One region of the Rhizobium sp. SJZ105 genome, then DNA from elsewhere that is predicted to be linked to it. Evidence: predicted binding sites of a transcription regulator. Region 1 holds the regulator's gene; the other holds the start of a gene.

Evidence for each region. The regulator HrcA, encoded in region 1, represses chaperone genes, less so after heat shock. The targets are predictions, from matches to a motif close to GTTAGCACTCNCNNNNNGNGAGTGCTAAC.
Region 2: the regulator HrcA is predicted to act here: its motif matches at 10,061-10,089, upstream of groES (co-chaperone GroES).

What each region holds. Positions count from the first base shown of each region.
Region 1 is NZ_VIUP01000001.1:1,567,688-1,579,624, reverse strand. It holds gene dnaA (chromosomal replication initiator protein DnaA) at 1-172, shown strand, start outside; gene hemW (radical SAM family heme chaperone HemW) at 247-1,446, opposite strand; gene rdgB (RdgB/HAM1 family non-canonical purine NTP pyrophosphatase) at 1,452-2,096, opposite strand; gene rph (ribonuclease PH) at 2,114-2,830, opposite strand; gene hrcA (heat-inducible transcriptional repressor HrcA) at 2,967-4,058, shown strand; gene grpE (nucleotide exchange factor GrpE) at 4,172-4,807, shown strand; gene ptsN (PTS IIA-like nitrogen regulatory protein PtsN) at 4,938-5,399, opposite strand; gene hpf (ribosome hibernation-promoting factor, HPF/YfiA family) at 5,482-6,063, opposite strand; gene rpoN (RNA polymerase factor sigma-54) at 6,298-7,848, opposite strand; gene lptB (LPS export ABC transporter ATP-binding protein) at 8,002-8,811, opposite strand; gene FB593_RS07930 (LptA/OstA family protein) at 8,821-9,387, opposite strand; gene lptC (LPS export ABC transporter periplasmic protein LptC) at 9,401-10,066, opposite strand; gene sppA (signal peptide peptidase SppA) at 10,316-11,269, shown strand; gene FB593_RS07915 (integration host factor subunit beta) at 11,272-11,598, shown strand; gene FB593_RS07910 (LapA family protein) at 11,664-11,937, shown strand, end outside.
Region 2 is NZ_VIUP01000001.1:1,200,217-1,212,153, forward strand. It holds gene FB593_RS06060 (patatin-like phospholipase family protein) at 1-587, opposite strand, end outside; gene rsmD (16S rRNA (guanine(966)-N(2))-methyltransferase RsmD) at 777-1,334, opposite strand; gene FB593_RS06070 (pseudouridine synthase) at 1,315-3,291, opposite strand; gene FB593_RS06075 (nucleoside deaminase) at 3,363-3,821, shown strand; gene FB593_RS06080 (hypothetical protein) at 3,874-4,527, opposite strand; gene ileS (isoleucine--tRNA ligase) at 4,733-7,636, opposite strand; gene FB593_RS06090 (bifunctional riboflavin kinase/FAD synthetase) at 7,905-8,885, opposite strand; gene FB593_RS06095 (TIGR01459 family HAD-type hydrolase) at 8,929-9,777, opposite strand; gene groES (co-chaperone GroES) at 10,147-10,443, shown strand; gene groL (chaperonin GroEL) at 10,518-11,937, shown strand, end outside.

The DNA of each region.
Region 1 (11,937 bases):
AAAGATGCTGACACCGCGCTCATTTCCCGAGATCGGTCGCCGTTTCGGCGGTCGCGACCACACCACGGTTCTTCACGCGGTGCGCAAGATCGAGGATCTGATTTCCGGCGACACCAAGCTCGGCCACGAGGTTGAGCTGCTGAAGCGCCTGATCAACGAAAACAACGCATGAAAAAAGCGGCCTTCGGGCCGCTTTTTTATTGGTTTCTCGGTTGTTGATTGGCTCAGGACCAGGCAGGCTGCCGGTCAGCAGGCGAGATCGGCGACCACGGCATCCAGAATAAGCATGCCGGAAGGGGTGCAGCGCAGGCGGGAATTGCCGATCCGTTCCACGAAGCCGTGTTGCAGGAGGAATTCCTCTTTCTCCGGGTCGAGTTCGCGGCCGGAGAGATCGCTCCAGCGAGCAAGATCAATGCCTTCGCGCAGGCGAAGACCCATCAATAGCAGTTCGTCTGCCTGTTCGTCGACGCCGAGAAGCTCCTGATCGACCATGCCGTGGCCTTCACGCTCGACGGTATCGAGCCAGGTTTCGGGATGGCGCTCGGTGACGGTGGCGAGCTTGGAGGCGCCATTGGTCAGGCGTCCATGCGCACCGGGTCCAATACCGGCATAATCGCCATAACGCCAATAGGTCAGGTTATGGCGGCTTTCCGCACCGGGGCGGGCGTGATTGGAAACCTCGTACGCCGGCATGCCGTAACGCTCGGTGATTTCCTGCGTCGCTTCATAAAGCACCGCCGAATGCTCGCCATCCGGTACGATCAGCTTGCCAGCCTTGTGCAGCCCGTAGAACGGCGTGCCTTCCTCGATAGTGAGCTGATAGAGCGACAGATGGTCGACGGCGTAGGAGACGGCTTCCTTCAGCTCAGCGTCCCATTCGGCCACCGTCTGGTTCGGGCGGGCGTAAATCAGATCGAAGGACATGCGCGGAAAAATTTCCCGCGCCAGACGGATGGCTTTAAGCGCATCGGCAACATCATGCAGACGGCCAAGGAACTTCAGGTCCCGGTCGTTCAGCGCCTGGACGCCGAGCGAGACGCGATTGACGCCGGCTGCCCGGTAACCGCGAAACCGCTCCGCCTCGACGCTTGAAGGATTGGCCTCCATGGTGATCTCGATACCATCAGGCACATGCCAGAAGCGCGAAACGCCATCAAGAAGCGCGCCTACGGTCTGCGGGTCCATCAGCGAAGGTGTGCCGCCGCCCATGAAAATGCTGGTAACGACACGCGGACCGCTGAGCGCCCGCATCTTTGCCATTTCGCTGAGGAACGCCGCAGTGAACCGGTCCTGATCCACCGGGCGGTGGCGGACATGGCTGTTGAAATCGCAATAGGGGCATTTGGCCGCACAGAAGGGCCAGTGCAGATAGATCCCGAAACCGGGATCGCCCGTATCCGGCAGAAGCGACGCGCCGGGGGCAGAAAGTTGGTGCTCCCCGGTCATCGGGTTCATGCCTCCAGACAGGTTTCGACGAATTTTTTGAACGCGCGGGCACGGTGGGAGAGCGCAAACGCATCGCCGTGCTTCCAGCCGTGTTTTTCGTCTGCGGTCATTTCACCGAATGTGGTGTCGTAACCTTCCGGTTTGAAGATCGGGTCATAGCCGAAACCGCTCGTTCCACGCGGTGGCCACGCCACCGTGCCTTCCACCTCGCCGCGAAAATATTCGACATGCCCGTCCGGCCAGGCAAGGCACAGCACGCTGACGAAGCGGCCCGTGCGGTCTTCCGGCTTCGTTGCACCGCGTTCGGCAAGCGCATCCTCGACCTTCTGCATGGCCATGGCGAAGTCGCGCGTACCGTCAGCCGTTTCCGCCCAATTGGCGGTGTAAACGCCCGGCGCGCCATCCAGCGCATCGATCACCAGACCGGAATCGTCAGACAGAGCCGGCAGGCCGGACGCCTTCGCAGACGCAAGCGCCTTGATGGCAGCATTTTCCTCAAAGGTGGTGCCTGTCTCGTCCGGCTCCACGAAGTTCAGCTCCGCAGCCGATTTGGCTGAAAAGCCGAAAGGCCCGATCAGGTCGGCGATTTCGGCGATCTTGCCCTTGTTGTGGCTGGCGACAACGATCGTTCTGGTATCGAGCTTGCGCATGACGTTTTCCTGTCGGCTCAGGCGATTGCCTGCTTCTGAAGGGCGACCAGTTCGCTGCATCCGGCCTTTGCAAGACCGAGCAGCGTCAGGAATTCCTCTTCGGAGAAGGGGGCACCTTCCGCGGTTCCCTGCACCTCGACGATGCCGCCGGAGCCGGTGATGACGAAATTCGCATCGGTCTCGGCGGAGGAATCCTCGAGATAATCGAGATCGATGACCGGCTGTTTTGCAAAGATGCCGCAGGAGATCGCGGCGATATGGTCTTTCAGGACCTTCTCGACCTTGATCATGTTGCGAGTTTCCATCCACTTCAGGCAATCATGCAGGGCGATCCATGCGCCGGTGATGGAAGCCGTGCGCGTGCCGCCATCGGCCTGAATGACGTCGCAGTCGATGCTGATCTGGCGCTCGCCAAGCGCCTGCAGGTCGACCACTGCACGCAGCGAGCGGCCGATGAGGCGCTGGATTTCCTGCGTGCGTCCGCCCTGCTTGCCGGCCGAGGCCTCGCGTTTCATCCGCTCATGAGTGGAACGCGGCAGCATGCCGTATTCGGCGGTGACCCAGCCCTTGCCGCTGTTGCGCAGCCACGGCGGCGTCTTTTCCTCAAGGCTTGCGGTGACGAGCACATGCGTATCACCAAATTTGACCAGACAGGAACCTTCGGCATGTTTCGAGAAATTGCGCTCGAAGGAAACCTTGCGCATCTGATCGGTTTTTCTGCCTGAAGGCCGCATATGATCCACTCTCCATGTTGGTTCCTGCCTTCTAAGGCGCGCCCCGGGGTTTTGCAAAGCCAATTTCCATTTTGCCGCAGCGGTGCAACGCATTATATTGGTACGGACAGAGTTTTGACGATAAAGAACGGATGATATGGGCTTTTCCGCACCGCTTTCAAAAGATCAGGCATCGTTGCTGGATGAACGGTCGCGGGAGATTTTCCGGCGCATCGTCGAAGGCTATCTCGACACCGGCGAACCCTTGGGGTCGCGCAGCCTGTCGCGGCTGTTGCCGATGTCGCTTTCACCGGCCTCCGTTCGCAACGTCATGAGTGATCTCGAGGAACTGGGTCTCATCTATTCGCCGCATATCAGCGCCGGTCGCCTGCCCACCCAGACGGGGCTGCGCTTCTTCGTGGACGCATTCATGCAGGTGGGCGATCTGCCCGCCGATGAGAGAGCCAGTATCGACCGCCAGATCGGTCCAGTCGCCGGCCACGAGCAATCGCTGGAAGGGTTGCTGACGGAGGCAAGCCGCATGCTTTCAGGCATGTCGCGCGGTGCGGGCCTGGTGCTGACGGCCAAGAGCGACGTCATTCTCAAGCACGTTGAATTCATCCGGCTGGAGCCCACCAAGGCGCTTGCCGTGCTGGTAGGGGACCACAATCAGGTCGAAAACCGTATCATCGAATTGCCGGTCGGCATTTCGTCATCGCAATTGACAGAGGCGGCGAATTTCATCAATGCCCATCTTTCCGGGCAGACGCTGCAGGAACTGCGGGGCCAGTTTCAGACGCAGCGTGCCGAATTGCAGTCGGAACTCGGCACGCTCGCGCAGGACCTCATCGAACGTGGTCTCGCCATATGGGCGGGCGACAATGAAGAGGGCAAGCTCGGCCGCCTCATCGTACGCGGACGCTCCAACCTGCTGGAAGGTCTGGCCGGTGAGGAAGATATCGATCGTGTGCGCCTGCTGTTCGACGATCTGGAACGCAAGGAAAACCTCATCGAGATCCTCAACCTTGCAGAAAGTGGCTCAGGCGTCAGGATTTTCATCGGCTCGGAAAACAAGCTCTTCTCGCTGTCCGGCTCGTCACTGATCGTGGCACCTTATCGGGATGAGGAAAATCGCGTTGTGGGTGCCGTCGGCGTCATCGGTCCCACGAGGCTCAATTACGCCCGTATCGTGCCTATGGTGGACTACACCGCACAAATTATGGCCCGCCTTTCCCGAAAGCAGAGATAGGACAAGCCCGCAAGGTTAGAGAATGCGGCAAGCTTTTCGCCGCAAGCCTTGATTTTTGCCCTTCAAACCTCGATATCGGGCGCAACCAACAATATTCAAATCTGGAGAACGTCATGACCGACGATACGAAAAAGCCCGGACCTGACGCGGACGTCGCCGAAGAGTTTGTCGAACCCGCATTTACAGGGGAAGAGACGGCGGAAGCTGCCGAGCCCGATCCGATCGAACTGCTCAGGGCCGAAAATGCCGATCTGCGCGACAAGTTCCTGCGTCTTGCAGCAGAAATGGACAATCTTCGTCGCCGCACCGAACGCGAAGTCAAGGATGCGAAGGCCTATTCTCTCGCCGCTTTCGCGCGCGACATGCTTGCCGTTTCCGACAATCTTCGCCGCGCTCTTGAAGCCATTCCGGACGAACTCAAGACCAATGGCGAAGCCGGTCTCAACGGCCTGATCGAAGGTGTCGAGATGACGGAGCGCTCGATGCTCTCGACGCTGGAGCGCCATGGCGTCAAAAAGATCGATGCGGAAGGCCAAAAATTCGATCCGAATTTCCACCAGGCGATGTTCGAAATTCCGAACACGGCAGTTCCGAACAACACGGTACTTCAGGTGGTTCAGGCCGGTTTCACCATCGGTGACCGGGTGCTGCGCCCCGCCATGGTTGGCGTCTCAAAGGGTGGCCCGAAGGTGGAGACCGCCGCAGCGCCCGAGCCGGGCACCGCCTCCGTCAACGAGAAGGATGCGTGAGGCATTCCATCATCTAAAGCGCGTCCAGATGTAAAAAGCTGGACGCGCTTTCGTTTGAAATGCTCCAATAAAAAACGCGCCTCAAGGGCGCGTTTTTTTGTCCATGGAAAGGACCGTCGGCAGCCTTTGATCAGGCAGCGGTCGCCTGCTCCTGATTGAGGAAGGCGTAGATTGCCGTGTCGGAATCGGTGGCACGCAGCTTGGCCACCAGCTCGGGGTCGCGCAAAGCTCGGGCAATTCTCGACAGCGCCTTCAGATGATCCGCGCCGGCGCCTTCGGGTGCAAGCAGCAGGAAAACCAGATCGACCGGCTGGTCATCCAGCGCCTCGAAATCAACAGGTGTTTCAAGACGTGCGAAGACGCCGGTGATCTGATGGATGCTGCTCAGCTTGCCATGCGGAATGGCAATGCCGTGCCCCACACCGGTGGAGCCGAGTTTCTCACGCTGGAGGATGACGTCGAAAACTTCCCGTTCCGAGACTCCGGTAATTCTGGCTGCCTTTGCGGCCAGCTCCTGAAGCAATTGCTTTTTGGAATTCACCTTGAGGGCGGGAATAATCGCATCTTGTTGCAGCAAATCTGCCAACGCCATTCTCTTTTTCCTTCATGCCATCGAGACGATGCAGGAGGCAGATACGCTTTCGCGCTCTGCCTCCCATGTCTTGTCAGACTGTTCAGCTCTTGATCGTTTCCGCGTCGATCCAGCCAATATTGCCGTCATGTCGTCGGTAGACGATGTTGAGATATTCCTTGCCGGGGCTGCGGAACAGCAGAACCGGTTCGTCCGTCATGTCGAGCGCCATCACGGCGCTGGCGACGGACATCGTCTTTATCTGTTTCGAACTTTCCGCAACGATCGTGGGTGCGTAGTCTTCCGGAACCTCGTGGTCCTCATCGGGGACAGCATCCATTACCGTATAGGCGATTTCCGACATCGCGCCGTTCGCCGCAGAACCATTGTGGTGATGGTCCTTCAGCTTCCGTTTGTAGCGACGCAGGCGCTTCTCGATACGCTCGGCGGCGGCATCGAAACTCGCTTGCGGATCATTTGCCTGACCCGCCGCATGCAATACAACGCCCGTATCGAGATGCAGTTTGCAATCGGCTGCAAAACGCGATCCGGACTTCTCTACGGTCACTTGGCCTGAATACCCCCCATCGAAGTATTTGGTAACTGCCAGACCTATATTGTCCTCAATCCGCTGCCGGAAAGATTCGCCGATCTCCATATGTTTACCAGATACACGCACACTCATGGAAAATTTCCTTTTTGTAGTGATTTGCGAGTACGAGCTTACGTCAAGCCGCGCGCGCATCCAAGCGTTTCGAAGGCCTTTAAAAGCCCCCATTCGAATTTTACGCCCATGGACGGTGGAGATGAATCCGTTACAAATGACCTTGCTTACGTGTGCGGCGGGCTTCTAGCCCTTGCCGTAGCAAGAGTCAATGGTGCGGCTGGAAAGCCCTGAAAACGTGACCAGCGCCACCGCTCAGAACGCCGACAGTCTGGCCAGGGCCTTCTTCTCGCGCCGTCTCTGAACGGAGGATGGGATGTTCATCGCCTCGCGATATTTGGCCACGGTGCGGCGAGCAAGATCGATACCACTCTTTTTCAGATTATCGACGATATCGTCATCGGAAAGCACTGCGTCGGCGGCCTCCTGCGCGATCATCGCCTTGATGCGATGACGCACCGCTTCTGCCGAATGGCTGTCACCGCCTTCCACCGAGCTGATGGAAACACTGAAGAAATATTTCAGCTCAAACAGGCCGCGCGGCGTCAGCATGTATTTTTTCGACGTCACCCGGCTGACGGTGGATTCGTGCATCTTGATGGCGTCGGCCACCGTCTTGAGGTTCAGCGGGCGCAGGTGGTCCACGCCATTGACGAGAAAGGCGTCCTGCTGGCGCACGATTTCGGTCGCCACCTTCATGATCGTTCTGGCGCGCTGGTCGAGGCTGCGGGTCAGCCAATGGGCCGTCTGCATGCATTCGGAAAGGAAATCCTGATCCTCTCCCTCACGCGACTTGTGCCTTGAAACCTCTGCGAAATAGGTCTGGTTGATGAGCACGCGCGGCAGGGTCTCGGGGTTGATTTCCACAAGCCAGCCGGCGGCAGAGGAGGGGCGAATGATGATATCAGGAACGATTGTCTCGGAAACGGTCGAATCGTAACCAGCGCCCGGACGCGGATTGAGCGTGCGAATTTCCGCCAGCATGTCGAGAAGGTCTTCCTCATCCACGCCGCAGAGTTTTTTTAGAGAAGCGAAATCTCGTTTCGCCAGAAGCTCCAGATTGTCGATAAAAGCCCGCATTGCCGGATCAAGCCTGTCCTTCTGGGCAAGCTGGATCGCCAGACATTCGCTCAGCGAGCGGGAAAACACGCCGGGAGGATCAAAGCCCTGAAGCGTCTCCAGAATTCGCTCCACTGCCGAAGGCGCCGCCCCCAGCCGTTCAGCGACGTCTTCGACAGCATCTACGGCGATATATCCGGTCTCGTCGAGCTGGCCGATCAGCGCATCGGCGATCATCCTGTCTTCCACAGAGGATATGGCGAGAGGCAATTGCTGATTGAGATGGTCGCTGAGGGTCTGTTTCGCGGCAACGAAGTCGTCGAGATCGTAACTCTCGCCTGACTCCTGCCCGGGCATGGATTTCCACTGCCCCGCCAGTTCGGGTGCGTCGGGCTTTCTGGGTTCGGTATCGTCGGGAAAGACATTTTCGAAGCTGGTGTCGAGCTGTTCGCCGAGATTTGCCGCGCGATCGCCGTACCAGTCGTCGCTGTCGGCCGTTACCGGCGCGGACTTGTCGGACCCTTCGCTGTCGGCATCGCCGAAATTCTCCGCATCAACAGGGCTATCGCTGCTCAAATCCCCGTCGTTTGCCGCAATTTCAAGCAAAGGATTGCGCTCCACCTCCTGCGCGATGAACTGCGTCAGTTCGAAATGCGTCATCTGAAGCAGCTGGATGGACTGCATCAGTTGCGGTGTCATCACGAGAGACTGGTTTTGACGCAGCAAAAGGCTGGCAGATAATGCCATGGCGGACGCGAAACTCCCCTTACAGCTTCTTCGTCGCCACAAATTTCATAAATTTTGCGCAGGCAACGAAACTTGGCCCAAAAATTGCTTTTTTATTATGTTTGGTCAAGCGTCACTGCGGGGCGCGATGAAGAATCTTTCGCGCCCGGGAGCTTAAAGGCTAAAATTATTGCCGAGATAGAGCCGGCGCACATCCGGATTGTTGACGATATCGTCCGCACGGCCATGGGTCAGAACCTCACCGGCATGGATGATATAGGCGCGGTCGATGAGGCCGAGCGTTTCGCGGACATTGTGGTCGGTGATGAGAACGCCGATCCCGCGTGCGGTCAAATGTCTGACAAGGTTCTGAATGTCGCTGACGGAGATCGGATCGACGCCGGCAAAAGGTTCGTCCAGAAGCATGAAGGTCGGATCGGTCGCCAGAGCACGGGCGATTTCCAGACGGCGACGTTCGCCGCCCGACAGCGCGACAGCGGGCGATTTGCGCAGCTGCGCAATGTGGAACTCTTCCAGCAACTCATCGAGCTTGCGGCTGCGCTTGGCGCTGTCAGGTTCGTGCACTTCCAGCACGGCGCGGATGTTTTCCTCGACTGTCAGTCCGCGGAAAATGGAGGCTTCCTGCGGCAGGTAGCCGACACCGAGGCGGGCACGCCTGTACATCGGCATGGTGGTGACGTCGTTGCCGTTGATGGCGATCTTGCCGCTATCGACAGGTACGAGGCCCGTGATCATGTAGAAACAGGTGGTTTTGCCCGCGCCGTTCGGGCCAAGCAGCCCCACGGCTTCACCACGGCGCACGACCAGCGAGACGCCGTTGACGACGCGTCGTGTATTATAGGTCTTCGTCAGACCATGCGCAATCAGGGTTCCGTCATAGCGAGCCTTGTCGGCCTGCGACGCAGCGTCCACAGGTCGGTCGCGCCCACCGCCAAATATTTTTGAGATCGAGGCTATCTTCACGAGGTGAGACTACTGTTTCTTCTGCTGCGATTTCGGATCGAGCATGATCCGGACAGGGCCGCCGCAGCTTTCAAGCTTTGCCTGCCCCGAATTCATCAGAACAGTGAGCTTGCAGCCGGTGAAAACATTCGCGCCCTCGGACAGCACAACCTGCTTGCCGGTCAGAATGAAGGTCTGCGCCGCCATGTCGAATTCGCCGTGATCGGCCGTGGCCTTCTGCGTCTCGGACGTCAGGTAGACGTTATTGTCGACGAAGATTTTTTCGATGTTGGCGTCACCGCTGGTGAGCGAGGAACCTTCACCCTTGTAATTGACCGTCATCTTGCCGGCCTGAAGGGTGGTGGTGCCCTGCACAACTTTCACGTTACCGGTGAAATAGGCCTTGCGCTCCTGGTCCCGAATCTCGAGCTGATCGCTTTCGATAGCGATCGGCTGGTCGCCGGAGAGCTTGACGCCTGTCATGTTGCTGGTGGTGTTCTGAGCGAAAGCCACGGTTGCAAGACAGGAAAAAGCAAAAGCTGCGGCTGTAACGCCTGCGGATTTGCCAAGGGAAACGGGACGGGAAATTTGCATCATCTGGACCGGGCTCTCACTTGCCTTCATTCTTGATATTGGATGCAGCGATACGTGCGCGTACCTGCCCCGAAAATGTAATAGTCTTGCCATTATCCGCGATATCAATCGATTGCGCAACAATGGCGCCGTCGTTTGTTTTGATCGAAACCGGCTCTTTGCTGCTCATTTTTCCAGCCTTCAGATCGACATCCGCAGATTGGAACTTCGCTTGTATGCCATTGCTGAGATTGATGTCAAAAGGGGCGGTCATCTTCAGCGTGTTGGTGGCCCGGTCGAAAATGCCTTCCTTGGCTATCACCTGGGCGACGCTGTCGTTCACAGGCACCGCGGCCAGAACCCTTTCGAGCGTCATGAGGTTGGGGTTGGCGATATCCTGCAACGCACGGTCTGCGTTCATGGAGTAGTCGATCCCCTTCTCGTTGCGGCCCGCAACGGCCGGCTTTTCCATCACGATCTTGCCGTCTTCGATCCTTGCGCTTTCAAGCGAAACCTCTTCGGGCGCCCAGGTGCGAATGAGCGAAACGGCGACGAAGGCAAACGAGATGATCGCCGCACCGAGCGGCAGAATGATTTTCAGCCGCTTCACGCGCGCGGAATGCCTCAGCGCGCGCTCGTAAGCGCCGTTCTGGTCATTGGGCAGCGGAAACGCTGGCGCGGGTTGGCGGAGTCTTTCGAGCATAAGAGTGGGTCCGGAAAACTTCCTGGGCGCCACTTTGGCGCGCAACTGAAGCTTATATGTTTATCTTGATGTCTTTGGCATGAGTGCTGTGTCCTGCCAATATGGTTTTTGTCTGGAAAGGTGCAAGGGAAATGCGAATTTAATCGTAATTCTGGTTTCCTTATTGTTTCCTTGCGGCTTCGCGCTAGAAGAACCATATGGCCATGACGCTTACATTACGCTTCAAATGCCGGAAGGCAGGGGTTTTCGATGGATAATATGGCGATAGCGGATCGCAGACGATTGCGCCGCAAGCTGACTTTCTGGCGGATTGCCGCTGTTTTTCTGTTTGTCGCCGGCATTTTCGGCCTCTACCGGTTTTTATGGGCCACCCCGCAGCAAAGCGAGAGACCCCATATTGCCCGTGTCCAGATCTCCGGGCTGATCCAGGACAATACCGAACTTCTGGAGCGGCTGGACAAGATTGCCAAGAGCGACAATGTCAAAGGGCTGATCGTGTCGATTTCATCGCCCGGTGGCACCACCTATGGCGGCGAGCGCATCTTCAAGGCCATTCGCGGCGTTGCGGAAAAGAAGCCGGTGGTGTCCGATGTCCGCACGCTTGCCGCCTCCGCTGGATATATGATCGCATCTGCAGGTGACGTCATCGTCGCTGGCGAAACCTCGATCACCGGCTCGATCGGCGTGATCTTTCAATATCCCCAGATCGGCCAGCTGATGGATAAGCTCGGCGTCTCGCTGCAGGAAATAAAGTCCTCTCCGATGAAGGCGGAGCCTTCGCCGTTCCATGAGGCGCCCGAAGAGGCGAAGACGATGATCCGTTCCATGGTGATGGACAGCTACGGCTGGTTCGTCGATCTTGTGGCCGATCGCCGCAAATTGCCGCGCGAGGATGTGTTGAAACTGGCGGACGGATCGATTTTCACGGGCAGACAGGCGCTCGCCAACAAGCTGGTCGACACGCTTGGCGGCGAAAAGGAAATTCGCGGCTATTTCGAAACGCGCGGTGTTGCCAAGGATCTGCCGATCGTGGAATGGCGCGCACCGTCTTCCAGTTCGCCTTTTTCGCTTTTCAGTGTTGCGCAAATAGCGAAGCTTCTGGGATATGACGATTTAATACCGTTTGCGGGCTCCGGTCAGCTCGGTGCGGACAAGTTGTTTCTTGACGGTCTTGTTTCCGTTTGGCAGGTTGAGCCGCATTAAAAATCCAATTCTTTCAGGGGGCAACCGTGATCAAGTCTGAACTGGTGCAGATCGTTGCTGCGCGTAACCCGCACCTTTATCACCGTGACGTGGAAAATATCGTCAATGCGGTGCTGGATGAAATCACCGATGCCTTGGCAGCGGGAAATCGTGTCGAGCTTCGTGGTTTCGGCGCATTTTCGGTGAAGAACCGTCCTTCGCGATCCGGTCGGAACCCGCGCACGGGTGAATCGGTTTTCGTCGAGGAAAAATGGGTGCCTTTCTTCAAGACGGGCAAGGAACTGCGTGAACGCCTGAACCCCGGTATGGGTGACGAAGAGGACGATTGATCGTTCTCACCCGCCGCGCCGGAAACGGAGCCGAGGGAATGCACGCCGCGATGGAGTAATGTCGGATGTCGAAAAAAATCATCAACCTCATCATCCTGCTTCCGCTGGCGATTATCCTCGTCATCCTGTGCGTGGCCAATCGTCAGTCCGTGACGCTCGCGCTCAATCCGTTCCGGCCGGAGGATGGTGTACTTTCCTTCACCGCGCCGTTTTTCGTGTTCCTGTTTCTGGCCGTCATTTTCGGTGTGCTTCTGGGATCTTCCGCCACCTGGTTTGCGCAGGGCAAGCATCGCAAGCGCGCCCGGATCGAGGCGAAGGAAGCCGTTCGCTGGCATGACG
Region 2 (11,937 bases), 370 kb from region 1:
ATGCCGCCATCGATCATGATGCGGCCGTTGACGCGCACCGGCATGAATAGAGCCGGAATAGCCGCAGAAGCCGCCAGCGCCTGGATGATCTCGCCGGTTTCCACCACCACTTCGGTCTGCGCATAATAATCCGTGGTCACCACTTTCAGGGGAATGGCAAGTTCGGAAAAATCTTTCGGCAGGGCCTGCGGCATCAAGGCGTGCAGAATGAGTTCGAGATTGAACTGGCCAAGACGAAAACCATCTACCGCATGGCGCATGGATGCGGGGCCTAGGCTCCAGAGACGGTTGGCGACCGAACCCTTCCGCCCCATGAGTTCGAGAGTATATTCGCGGATTTCCTTGCCGCTCATGCCGGCCGCCATGCCTGCTGCGATGATGGAGCCGATGGAGGAGCCGGAAAGCGCGACCGGGCGAATGCCTAGTTCGTCGAATGCCTCGATAACGTTGATGTGGCAGATGCCGCGTGCGCCACCGCCGCCGAGCGCCAGGCCGAATGTCGGCTCATGACCGCTCTCGCGGCTGGCATCGATTGCCTCTTGCCCGGCGTGAACCATTGTGACGCTGTCGTTTACACCCTGCTCCATGCCAAATACCCAAGACCCTTTCCACGGCAAAGCCTCTGCCTATTCGGCAAACAAGACAAGACAGTGACGTGACGGGAAAGTGCTGCCGTCAGAGCGTTTTCGCTTTTCTTCAAATCGCGAAAACACTCTAACTCTTTGTTTTGCGGCATTTCCGCACGGAAACCGGGGGCCGTTTTTGCTGGAAATGCTCTAGGGCTCGTAGCGGTAGAAGTGCATTTTCGAGTCACCGAAGATGCGGCTTTCGAGCGGTTTGAACACCGGCTCGACATTGACCACAACATCGCCGCGCTCTTCCAGAATGGCGAGCGCACCGGGTGCCAGCCAGCCGCCAGCATGGGCAGCGGCAAATGCCTTCTCCCCGTGGCCCTGGCCATAGGGCGGATCGGCGAACAGGAGATCGAAGGGCTCGATATTGTTGACGCCGCCAAGCTTGGTCGCGTCACGCCGCAGGATGCGGGCACGCCCATGCAGCCCCAGCGCATCGATATTTTCCCACAACAGCCCCCTGCCCTCAACGCCGTTTTCGACGAAGAGCGCCACACGACAGCCACGCGAAAGCGCCTCCAGCCCGACCGCGCCCGTTCCGGCAAAAACGTCCAGAACGCGCGTACCGTCAAGACTTTCCGGATAGGCATGGCTTAGAATATTGAAGAGGCTTTCCCGTGTCCTGTCGATTGTCGGACGAATGGAATTTGTTTTCGGCGCGGCCAGATTTCGGCCGCGGAACTCACCGCCTACGATCCGCATTACGTGTCATTCCCCTGCCACCAGAAGGTTTGCCACCCGGGCCTTTGCCGCCCGGTTTGCCGCCGCCGGGGCCGCTACCGCCACCGGGGCCTTTGCCCTTGCCTGAAAAACCCGAACGTTCGCCACGTTCACCCGGTTTTCCAAAAGAAGGCTTGCCCGATGCGGGCCTGCCGCCGGGTTTGCCACCCGGTTTTGCGCCTCTTGGCTTGTCACCGAAAGGCCGGTCGCCGCGTGGGCGATCACCGTCTTCGCGGGGCTTGTCGCGGAACGGACGCTCACCGAAAGGTTTCTCACCACGTGCTGTGCGATCTCCGAAGCTCTTCTCGCCGCGTGGGCGGTCGCTGCGCGGGCGATCACCCTCCTCACGTGGCTTGTCACGGAACGGACGGTCGCCAAACGGTTTTCCACCGCGTGCGGTGCGATCTCCGAAGCTCTTCTCGCCGCGAGGACCGTCGCCACGCGGGCGATCTCCCGCTTCACGTGGTTTGTCACGGAACGGGCGGTCACCGAAGGATTTCCCGCCGCGATCTCCAAAGCTCTTTCCACCGCGCGGGCCGTCGCCACGTCCACGACCGCCTTCCTCTTCGCGCGGGGAATCCGAACGGATCCACTCGCCCTCGGAATCGGCATGCCTGACGACGTTGCGGCGCGCTTCCGCCTGGGCGGATGGCTTCTTGAACAGGCTTTCCGCTTCCGCGCGGGCAGAAAACTTCCGCTCCTTGCCATCACGGGTGGGCTTTGCGCCGGGCGCCATCCAGACATTGGCCGTGCGGCTGGTGCCCGCGGGCGGGCGGGCGGGGCGGCGTTCTTCGCCATCCTCTTCGCCACGGGTTTTCGCGCCGAATTTCCCGGCAGGTTTGCCACCGAACTTGCCGGCTGGCTTGTCACCGCGCTTGGTGTCGAGACGGCCGAGCGCCTTTTCGCGGCGATCTTCCGGTTTGCCGGCAGCCCTGTCGAACCGCGGCTTCCCTTCCGGCGCATCGCTCTTTGCCCATTCGGACCGGGGCGCGCGCTTGGGCGTATTTTCTTCTTCATCGTCGGCGACAGGCGCATCGTAGATCGGCGCGTCGAAATTGGCGCCGGATTGTTCGATGAGGCGCGGACCAAGCTGGTCACGCAGCATGCGGCCACGCACTTCAAGCACCTTGCCTTCAGGCAGATCGCCAAGCTGGAACGGGCCGTAGGAGATACGGATCAGGCGGTTGACCTCAAGGCCGAGCGCGCCGAGCACGTTCTTGATCTCGCGGTTCTTGCCTTCGCGCAGACCCATGGTGATCCAGACGTTGTGACCCTGGGTGCGGTCGAGCGTCGCGTCGATAGCGCCATAAAGCACGCCGTCGACGGCAATGCCTTCCTTCAGCTTGTCGAGCGCTGCCTGATCGACTTCGCCATGGGCGCGCACGCGGTAGCGGCGCAGCCAGCCGGTCGTCGGCAGTTCCAGCACGCGCGAGAGACCGCCATCATTGGTCAACAGAAGCAGGCCTTCGGTATTGATGTCGAGGCGGCCGATGGAGAGCACACGCGGCAATTCACCCGGCAGATTGTCGAAAACGGTCCGGCGGCCTTCCGGGTCGGAATTGGTCGTCACCAGGCCAGCGGGCTTGTGGTAAAGCCACAGGCGCGTGCGCTCAGCCCCGCGGATGGGCATGCCATCCACTTCGATCTTGTCGGAAAGAGTTGCGTTCATCACCGGAGTGTCCAGCTTGACGCCGTTCAGCGACACGCGGCCTTCCATGATCATGCGCTCGATATCGCGGCGCGAGGCAACGCCGGCGCGCGCCATGATCTTGGAAATGCGCTCTGGCTTGGTGCCCATAACGGCTTCCTGCACCGGAGCCGCCTTGGCTTCTACCGGTTTCTTTTCACGCTCTGCGGCGGGCTTGCCGGGGCCTTTCGGCTTCTTGTCGCGGCTAAAAGTCTTGCCACCGTCACGCTTCGGCTTGTCTTTAAAAGTCATTTGCTGTTTGCCTGTTGTTTGGGCTGTCCTATCAGGTCCAAGCACAAGGGTTAAGAGGAAATTGAAACGCAATGGCCGAAAGGACGCATTTCATGGAACTGGCGCTGGCGGAAGCCCGTGCCGCCGGTGAGCGGCAGGAGGTTCCGATCGGCGCAGTCCTGGTTCTGGACGGTCGCGTCATCGCCCGTTCCGGCAATCGCACCCGTGAATTGAACGATGTGACGGCGCATGCCGAAATCGCCGTGATCCGCATGGCCTGCGAGGCGCTGGAACAGGAACGCCTGCCCGGTGCCGATCTCTATGTAACGCTGGAACCCTGCACCATGTGTGCGGCGGCGATCTCGTTTGCCCGCATCCGTCGTCTCTATTACGGTGCGGAAGACCCGAAGGGCGGCGCGGTGCATAGTGGCGTGCGATTCTTCAGCCAGCCGACATGCCACCACGCGCCTGATGTGTATTCGGGGCTGGCGGAAAGCGAAAGTGCTGAAATTCTGCGGAAATTCTTTCGCGAGAAACGTCTCGACGAATAAGCAGCCGGCGGGAGATGCAATCTTTCCCGCAGGCCATAAGCCCTTCATTTTATCAGAAGGGGTTCCACCAGGGTTTGCCGGTGTTTGCCATCGCCGCTTCTTTCTTGCGGCGCTTTTCCTTCTTCTGCTCCGGCTCACCGAGGTCAGTCAGCTGATCCTGCGGAACGCTACGATATTCCTGCGGCGGATCGGTCAGGAACTTGCGCTGGGCGTTGACGACAGAGCCACCCTGGGCATCTGCCTTGGCCTTGCGGAAGGCTTCCCATTTCTGGCTTTCGGTCATCTGGCCGGCCGTGCCGTTGCCGGCAAGCAGCGGTGAGCGGTAATGCGGATTGTTCTTATTGGCATCCGCCTCGTCGCGCAGGCGTTCACGGGTCTCTTCCGGCGATTCGACCCATTGCGGGTTGTTTTCGCGGCTTGCCATGTTCTGCTGCGGCGTCGTCAATTGCTCGGCGCGGGACTGGGCGGGGACAACGAGACCGGGACGCGGGCTGTATTTCAGGTTACGTTTTTCCTGATCGTTGCCGGTGATCGAAGTCGCGTTGCCGAGGTCGTCTACAAGCTGTTCTGCCGCAGTCTTGCCCGTACCATAGGTCGGGCTCGTGCAGGCGCTGAGCAGCACGCCTATCGCCGTGATACCTGCAACCGTGCGGAACATGCTCAAACCCTGCGCGTTATCCTGCCCAAAAGCCTTCATCGTCTTCATAAAAACCCTTCCAGCCGTCCGTCCCATTGCGCCAGACATCGTCTTTCGGCAGGCGGTAGCCCGCATTGCCGTGCAAATCCGGCCATTTTCAGGCAGGTGTACCGGATGAAGAGCTAAAGCGCAATTCATCCGGCCATTTTCCTCGCGCATCGGCCCGAAACTCGAAATCGATTTTTCGACAGGAACGATGCGCAGCAGCTTTAAATCATCCCAGCGCGGCAAGCTCGCGCAGTGCCGCCGCATCACGGGCCGAAACCTCCGGATAGTCCGGATCGGAACCGACATCGGTGGTGATGCGCCAGGAGCGTGCGCATTTTACGCCTTCCGCCAGCTTCTGCTCGACCACGACCTTTGCGACCTCCGGCAAGCGGAAGCCATCGGCAGGGCCTTCATCGCCGACCACCGAAATGGCCGAGGTGATGCAGATTTCGGCAAAATCCTGCCCGGAGAGAGCCGCCAGAAGATCGGCGTCGGCAATGTGCACGATGGGCGCTGCCTCAAGCGAGGAGCCGATACGCTTTTCACGGCGTTCCACTTCGAGCGCACCGGTGACGACCGTGCGGACCTTGCGGATTTTCTCCCACTTCGCTTCCAGCGCGTCGTTGTTCCACTCCGCCGGAATTTCCGGGAACTGGGCGAGATGCACCGATTCCGCATCCGGATAGCGCGAAAGCCATGCTTCTTCAGTGGTGAAGGGCAGCATGGGCGCAAGCCATGTGACGAGGCAATCGAACAGCTTGGCGATGACCGACAGCGATGCACGGCGCTTCAGCGACGACGGCGCGTCACAATAAAGCGTGTCCTTGCGGATATCGAAGTAAAAAGCCGACAGCTCCACATTTGCGAAATCGATCAGGGCGCGGGCGATCTTCTTGAAGTCGAAGGCGTCGTACCCGTCGCGCACGACCTTATCCAGCTCGGACAGGCGGTGCAGTACCAGCTTTTCCAGTTCTGGCAGATCGGCATAGGCGATCTCCTCGCCCTTATCGTGGGCAAGCGTGCCGAGCATCCAGCGCACGGTGTTGCGCAGCTTGCGATACGCGTCGATATTGGTCTGGATGATGGCCTTGCCCAGACGCTGGTCTTCCCAGTAATCGGTCGTCATGACCCACAGGCGCAGGATATCCGCGCCGGACTCTTTCATCACGTCCTGTGGTGCAACAACGTTGCCGAGAGACTTGGACTGCTTGCGGCCCTGCTCGTCCATGGTGAAGCCATGGGTGACGACGGCATTATAGGGCGCGCGGCCACGCGTCGCGCAGCTTTCCAGCAGCGACGAATGGAACCAGCCGCGATGCTGGTCCGAGCCTTCGAGATAGACATCCGCCGGCCACTTCATGTCCGGGCGGTCTTCCAGCGTGAAGGTATGGGTGCAGCCGCTATCGAACCACACATCGAGGATGTCCATGACCTGCTGCCATTTGGCGTGGTCATGGTCATTGCCGAGGAAACGTTCCTTGGCGCCTTCGGCGAACCAGGCATCCGCACCTTCAGCCTCGAAGGCCTCGAGGATGCGGGCGTTGACAGCCTCGTCGACCAGAACCTCACCCTGCTCGTCGGCGAAGACCGCGATCGGCACGCCCCAGCTGCGCTGGCGTGACAGAACCCAGTCGGGCCGACCTTCGATCATGGCGCGCAGGCGGTTCTGGCCGGATGCCGGAACGAAACGGGTCTGGTCGATGGCATCAAGCGAACGCGAGCGCAGCGTCGTGCCGTCGCCCAGTTCCTTGTCCATATAGACAAACCACTGCGGCGTGTTGCGGAAGATCACCGGCTTCTTGGAGCGCCAGCTATGCGGATAGCTGTGCTTCAGACGGCCGCGCGCGAACAGGTTATTGGCCGCGATCAGCGCCTTGATGACGCGCTCGTTGGCATCGCCCTTCTTGCCGTTATCATCCATGACGCGGGCCGCACCGCCTTCGGCAGACGGGCCGAAACCGGGTGCGTCCTCGGTGTAGAAACCGTCATCGCCAACGGGGAACGGGATGGCCGGCGAAACGCCGCGCGCTTCCAGCTCACGCTGATGCGCGGTCCAAACGTCAAAGTCCTCGCGGCCATGGCTCGGCGCGGTGTGCACGAAGCCCGTGCCTGCATCGTCGGTGACGTGGTCGCCATCGAGAAGCGGAACCGGGAAATCGTAGCCAAGCGACGCCAAAGGATGGGCGCAGGTGATGGCGGCCAGTTCTTCAGCTTTCACATCGCGCACGAACTTGAAGGTCACCTTCGCCTTGGCAGCAGCCTCATCGGCAAGCTTTCTGGCGAAGATCAGCTTTTCACCCGGCTGCGGCCCGAAATCGTTCTGCGCGCTTTCGACTTCGAACAGGCCATATTCGACCCGCGAGGAGAAGGCGATGGCGCGGTTGCCGGGGATGGTCCACGGCGTGGTTGTCCAGATGACGACAGAGACGCCGGAAAGAGCTGGCGCAGCGTCCTTCACCGGGAACTTCACCCAGATCATGTCGCTTTCAACGTCGTGATACTCGACCTCGGCTTCCGCCAGCGCCGTGCGCTCGACAACCGACCACATGATCGGCTTGGAACCGCGATAGAGCTGGCCGCTCTTGGCGATCTTCAGCAGTTCGCCGGCGATGCGGGCTTCCGCGTGGAAGTTCATGGTTGTGTAGGGGTTTTCGAAGTCACCCTCGATGCCGAGGCGCTTGAACTCTTCCGACTGAACCTTGATCCAGCCAGCCGCGAAGTCACGGCATTCCCTGCGGAACTCGTTGACCGGAACCTCGTCCTTGTTCTTGCCCTTGGCGCGGTAGGCTTCCTCGATCTTCCATTCGATCGGCAGGCCGTGGCAATCCCAGCCGGGCACGTAATTGGCATCGAAACCGCGCATCTGGAACGAGCGGGTGATGACGTCTTTCAGGATCTTGTTCAGCGCATGGCCGATGTGGATGTTGCCGTTGGCATAGGGCGGGCCATCATGCAGCACGAATTTCTCGCGACCGGCGGCGGAGGCGCGGAGCTTTTTATAAAGGCCCATTTCCTGCCAGCGCTTCACCGTTTCCGGTTCTTTCTGCGGCAGGCCGGCACGCATCGGGAAATCCGTCTGCGGCAAATAGAGGGTCGAGGAATAGTCGAATTTTTCTGCGGTGTCGCTCATAATTGTACCGTTGTTGCGCGCCGTGTCGGTCGCGCCGTCTCAATTTCAAAGAGGGCAAATACGGAAAGCGCCATGTCAAATGCCATGACGAGCGCCAAAATCCCGGACCTTCCGGCTCTTCAGAGCGGGCGGAAGGCCGGGCCAATAATTCGGCCTATCTGAACTTTAAACAGCAACCGGTATTGGGACATGGCCGGTTGTTTATGCGGTTTTCCGGCAAAAAGGAAGTGAAAAGCGACGACAATCCGGGACAGGATTATCTGCCCGCTCAAAATGCTATCTTCGCATCCAATTCACTGAGCGGCCGCACGCCTGACAGCATCGCCCGCGCCTCTTCCTCATCCCGCCTGATCTGCGCGACCAGAGGGTCCAAGCCGTCAAATTTCAGCTCGTCACGCAGGTGCCCGAAGAAGGATACCGAACACACCTCACCATAGAGATCACCGGAAAAATCGAAGACGTAGGTTTCCAGAAGTGCCGCACCGTTATCGGTGACCGTCGGGCGGTAACCGAAGCTTGCAACGCCATCGTAAATCGCTCCGTCGGGGCGGCGGAACCGCACGGCATAGATGCCGGCTTTCAGCTCCGTTTCGGGTAAAAGCGCCATGTTGGCCGTTGGGTAACCCAGAGTTCGCCCCAGCTTCTGGCCGCCGATGACTTCACTTTCCACCGTGAAACGATACCCGAGTTGTCCGGCGGCACCTGCCACATCTCCTTCGCACAGAAGCGAGCGGATACGGCTAGAGGAGACGACATCCGCGCCCTCGTCGCGAAAGGCATCCACGAGCGTCACGTCGAAGCCGTTGCGCTTGCCGGCCGCCATCAGAAATGCCGGGCCACCTTCGCGGCCCTTGCCGAAATGGAAATCAAAGCCGGTGACGACTGCGCTGGCGCCCAGCCAGTCGACCAGAATGGAATTGACGAACTCTTCCGCCGAGCGCTGCGAAAACTCGCGGTCGAAGGGGTATTCGATGACCGAGCGGAAACCGATGGCCTCGAGAATACGTGCCTTCAACGGCGCAGGCGTCAGGCGGAAGACCGGCGTTTCAGGGCGGAAGACGGAACGGGGATGCGGTTCGAAGGTCAGCACCAGTGCCGGAACGCCACGCGCCTCGGCCAGTTCCAGCGCCCGGTCCAGAACGGCGCGGTGGCCGCGATGCACACCATCGAAATTGCCGATCGCGATGACGCCGCCGCGCAAGCCTTCAGGCAGCGGCTCCTTTTTTTCATTGCGATGAAAGACGGTCATTGCAGTCGATCCATTTTTTACGCCGGCTTACGCCAGACGTTTCCTAGGCAAGGCGGGGCATCCACCAGCCGGGAGCCGCGCCCTGCCCCTTCAGATAGGCGTTCAGAAGCGCCTCGTCCGTCTGGCCATTCAGCGTATATTCGGCGGCGTGAATGCCGCCGCTGATATAAAGAAGGTTGAGGCCACTCGCAATTGCGCCCTTCACATCCGTCGGCATGCCATCGCCAATGGCGAGCACGCGATCCTTCGGGAAATCGCCGCGCACTTCTTTCGCCGCCGCAAGGCAGGCTTCATAGATCGGCGCGTGCGGTTTGCCGGCAATACGGACTTCGCCGCCAAGCTGTTCGTAATATGCCGCCATGGCGCCGGCGCAGGGAATGATGCGCTCGCCGCGCTCTACCACCAGATCGGGGTTGGCACAGATCATCGGCGCCTTGCGGGCGATGAAGCCTTTCAGCATTTCCGTATAATCTTCCGGCGTTTCCGTCTCGTCATCGAAGAAACCGGTGCAGACGACGGATTCCGCTTCCGCCTCGCCGACCCGTTCGACATCGAGACCTTCCAGCAGCGGCATGTCCCGCTCGGGGCCGAGCAGAAAGACTTTTCTCGGGCCTTCCGCGATCAGGCCGCGGGTTACGTCGCCCGATGTGATGATGCGGTCATAGGCCTCATCCGGCACGCCGAGAACGCGAAGCTGGGCGATGACACCGGGGGCCGGACGCGGCGAATTGGTGATGAGCACCACGGTCTTGCCGGCCTTGCGCGCGTCGTGCAGCGCAACCGCCGCATCCGGGAAAGCGCTAACGCCATTATGCAGCACGCCCCAGACATCCGAAAGAACAACGTCGAACCCATCAGTGATTTCGCCGAGGGTGAGAATGCGATGGGCCATGATATGCTTTCCGGGTGCGAAAAAAGGGTGTGCGTCACATGGCAAAGCAGGACGCCGATGGCAAGGAAAAAAGCGGCGCCAGGCCTGCCTCCGGACCACCGGCCACCATCCGAACATAAAACCCCTCTACGCCGAAAACGAAGGCTGCCTGAAAAAGAGCGATTTGTCCTCGCCCGTCATAGCGTGGAAATTTTCTGTCATGGAACGCTGGTAACCATAGGCCGTGAAATTTTTCCGGCAGTGCGTTCTTGACTCCGGGGGGACGCCTCCTTATCTCGGCTTTGCTGGCACTCCAACAAGAGGAGTGCTAACACCCATCACGTGAACCTTCAAAAGGTTCCTGAAGTCATTTGATCGAGGGATTAGGCAATGACAAGCACCAATTTCCGCCCGCTTCATGATCGCGTCGTCGTTCGTCGCGTTGAGTCCGAAGCAAAGACCAAGGGCGGCATCATCATTCCCGATACCGCCAAGGAAAAGCCGCAGGAAGGCGAAATCGTCGCCGTCGGTTCCGGCGCTCGCGATGAGGCCGGCAAGGTCGTCGCTCTCGACGTCAAGGTTGGCGATCGCGTCCTGTTCGGCAAGTGGTCGGGCACCGAAGTCAAGCTCGACGGCGAAGACCTTCTGATCATGAAGGAAGCCGACATCATGGGTATCATCGGCTGATTTCGCCGCACCCATCGTTTCCTTAAATTTCAAGCCGGACCCCGTCCGGCCATTCGAAACCAGGAGTTTTGAAAATGGCAGCCAAAGAAGTCAAATTCGGCCGCACAGCGCGCGAAAAGATGCTCAAGGGCGTCGACATTCTCGCTGATGCAGTGAAGGTCACCCTCGGCCCGAAGGGTCGTAACGTCGTTATCGACAAGTCCTTCGGCGCACCGCGCATCACCAAGGACGGCGTTTCTGTCGCCAAGGAAATCGAACTCGAAGACAAGTTCGAGAACATGGGCGCACAGCTCGTTCGCGAAGTTGCCTCCAAGACCAACGACATCGCCGGTGACGGCACCACCACCGCAACGGTTCTGGCCCAGGCCATCGTTCGCGAAGGTGCAAAGGCAGTTGCTGCCGGCATGAACCCGATGGACCTCAAGCGCGGTATCGATCTGGCCGTTGCAGAAGTCGTCAAGGACCTTCAGGCTAAGGCCAAGAAGATCAACACTTCGGAAGAAGTTGCACAGGTCGGCACGATCTCTGCAAACGGCGAGCGTCAGATCGGTCTCGACATTGCTGAAGCAATGCAGCGCGTCGGCAACGAAGGCGTCATCACCGTTGAAGAAGCCAAGACCGCTGAAACCGAACTCGAAGTCGTCGAAGGCATGCAGTTCGACCGCGGCTACCTGTCGCCTTACTTCGTGACCAACCCGGAAAAGATGGTTGCGGACCTCGAAGACGCATACATCCTTCTGCACGAAAAGAAGCTCTCGAACCTCCAGGCCATGCTGCCTGTTCTCGAAGCTGTCGTTCAGACCGGCAAGCCGCTCGTCATCATCGCTGAAGACGTAGAAGGCGAAGCCCTTGCAACGCTCGTCGTCAACAAGCTGCGTGGCGGCCTCAAGATCGCTGCCGTCAAGGCTCCTGGCTTCGGCGACCGCCGCAAGGCCATGCTGGAAGACATCGCCATCCTGACCGGTGGTACCGTCATTTCCGAAGATCTCGGCATCAAGCTCGAAAGCGTTACCCTCGACATGCTCGGCAAGTCGAAGAAGGTTTCGATCTCCAAGGAAAACACCACGATCGTTGACGGTGCTGGCCAGAAGTCCGACATCGAAGGCCGTGTTGCCCAGATCAAGGCGCAGATCGAAGAAACCACTTCCGACTACGACCGCGAAAAGCTGCAGGAACGTCTTGCCAAGCTCGCTGGCGGCGTTGCCGTGATCCGCGTTGGCGGTTCGACGGAAGTTGAAGTGAAGGAAAAGAAGGACCGCATCGACGACGCTCTCAACGCGACGCGCGCTGCTGTTCAGGAAGGCATCGTACCGGGCGGCGGCGTTGCCCTGCTGCGTTCTTCCACGAAGATCACCGTCAAGGGTGAGAACGACGACCAGGAAGCCGGCATCAACATCGTCCGCAAGGCTCTGCAGTCTCTGGTTCGCCAGATTGCAGAAAACGCAGGTGACGAAGCTTCCATCGTTGTTGGCAAGATCCTCGACCGGAACGAAG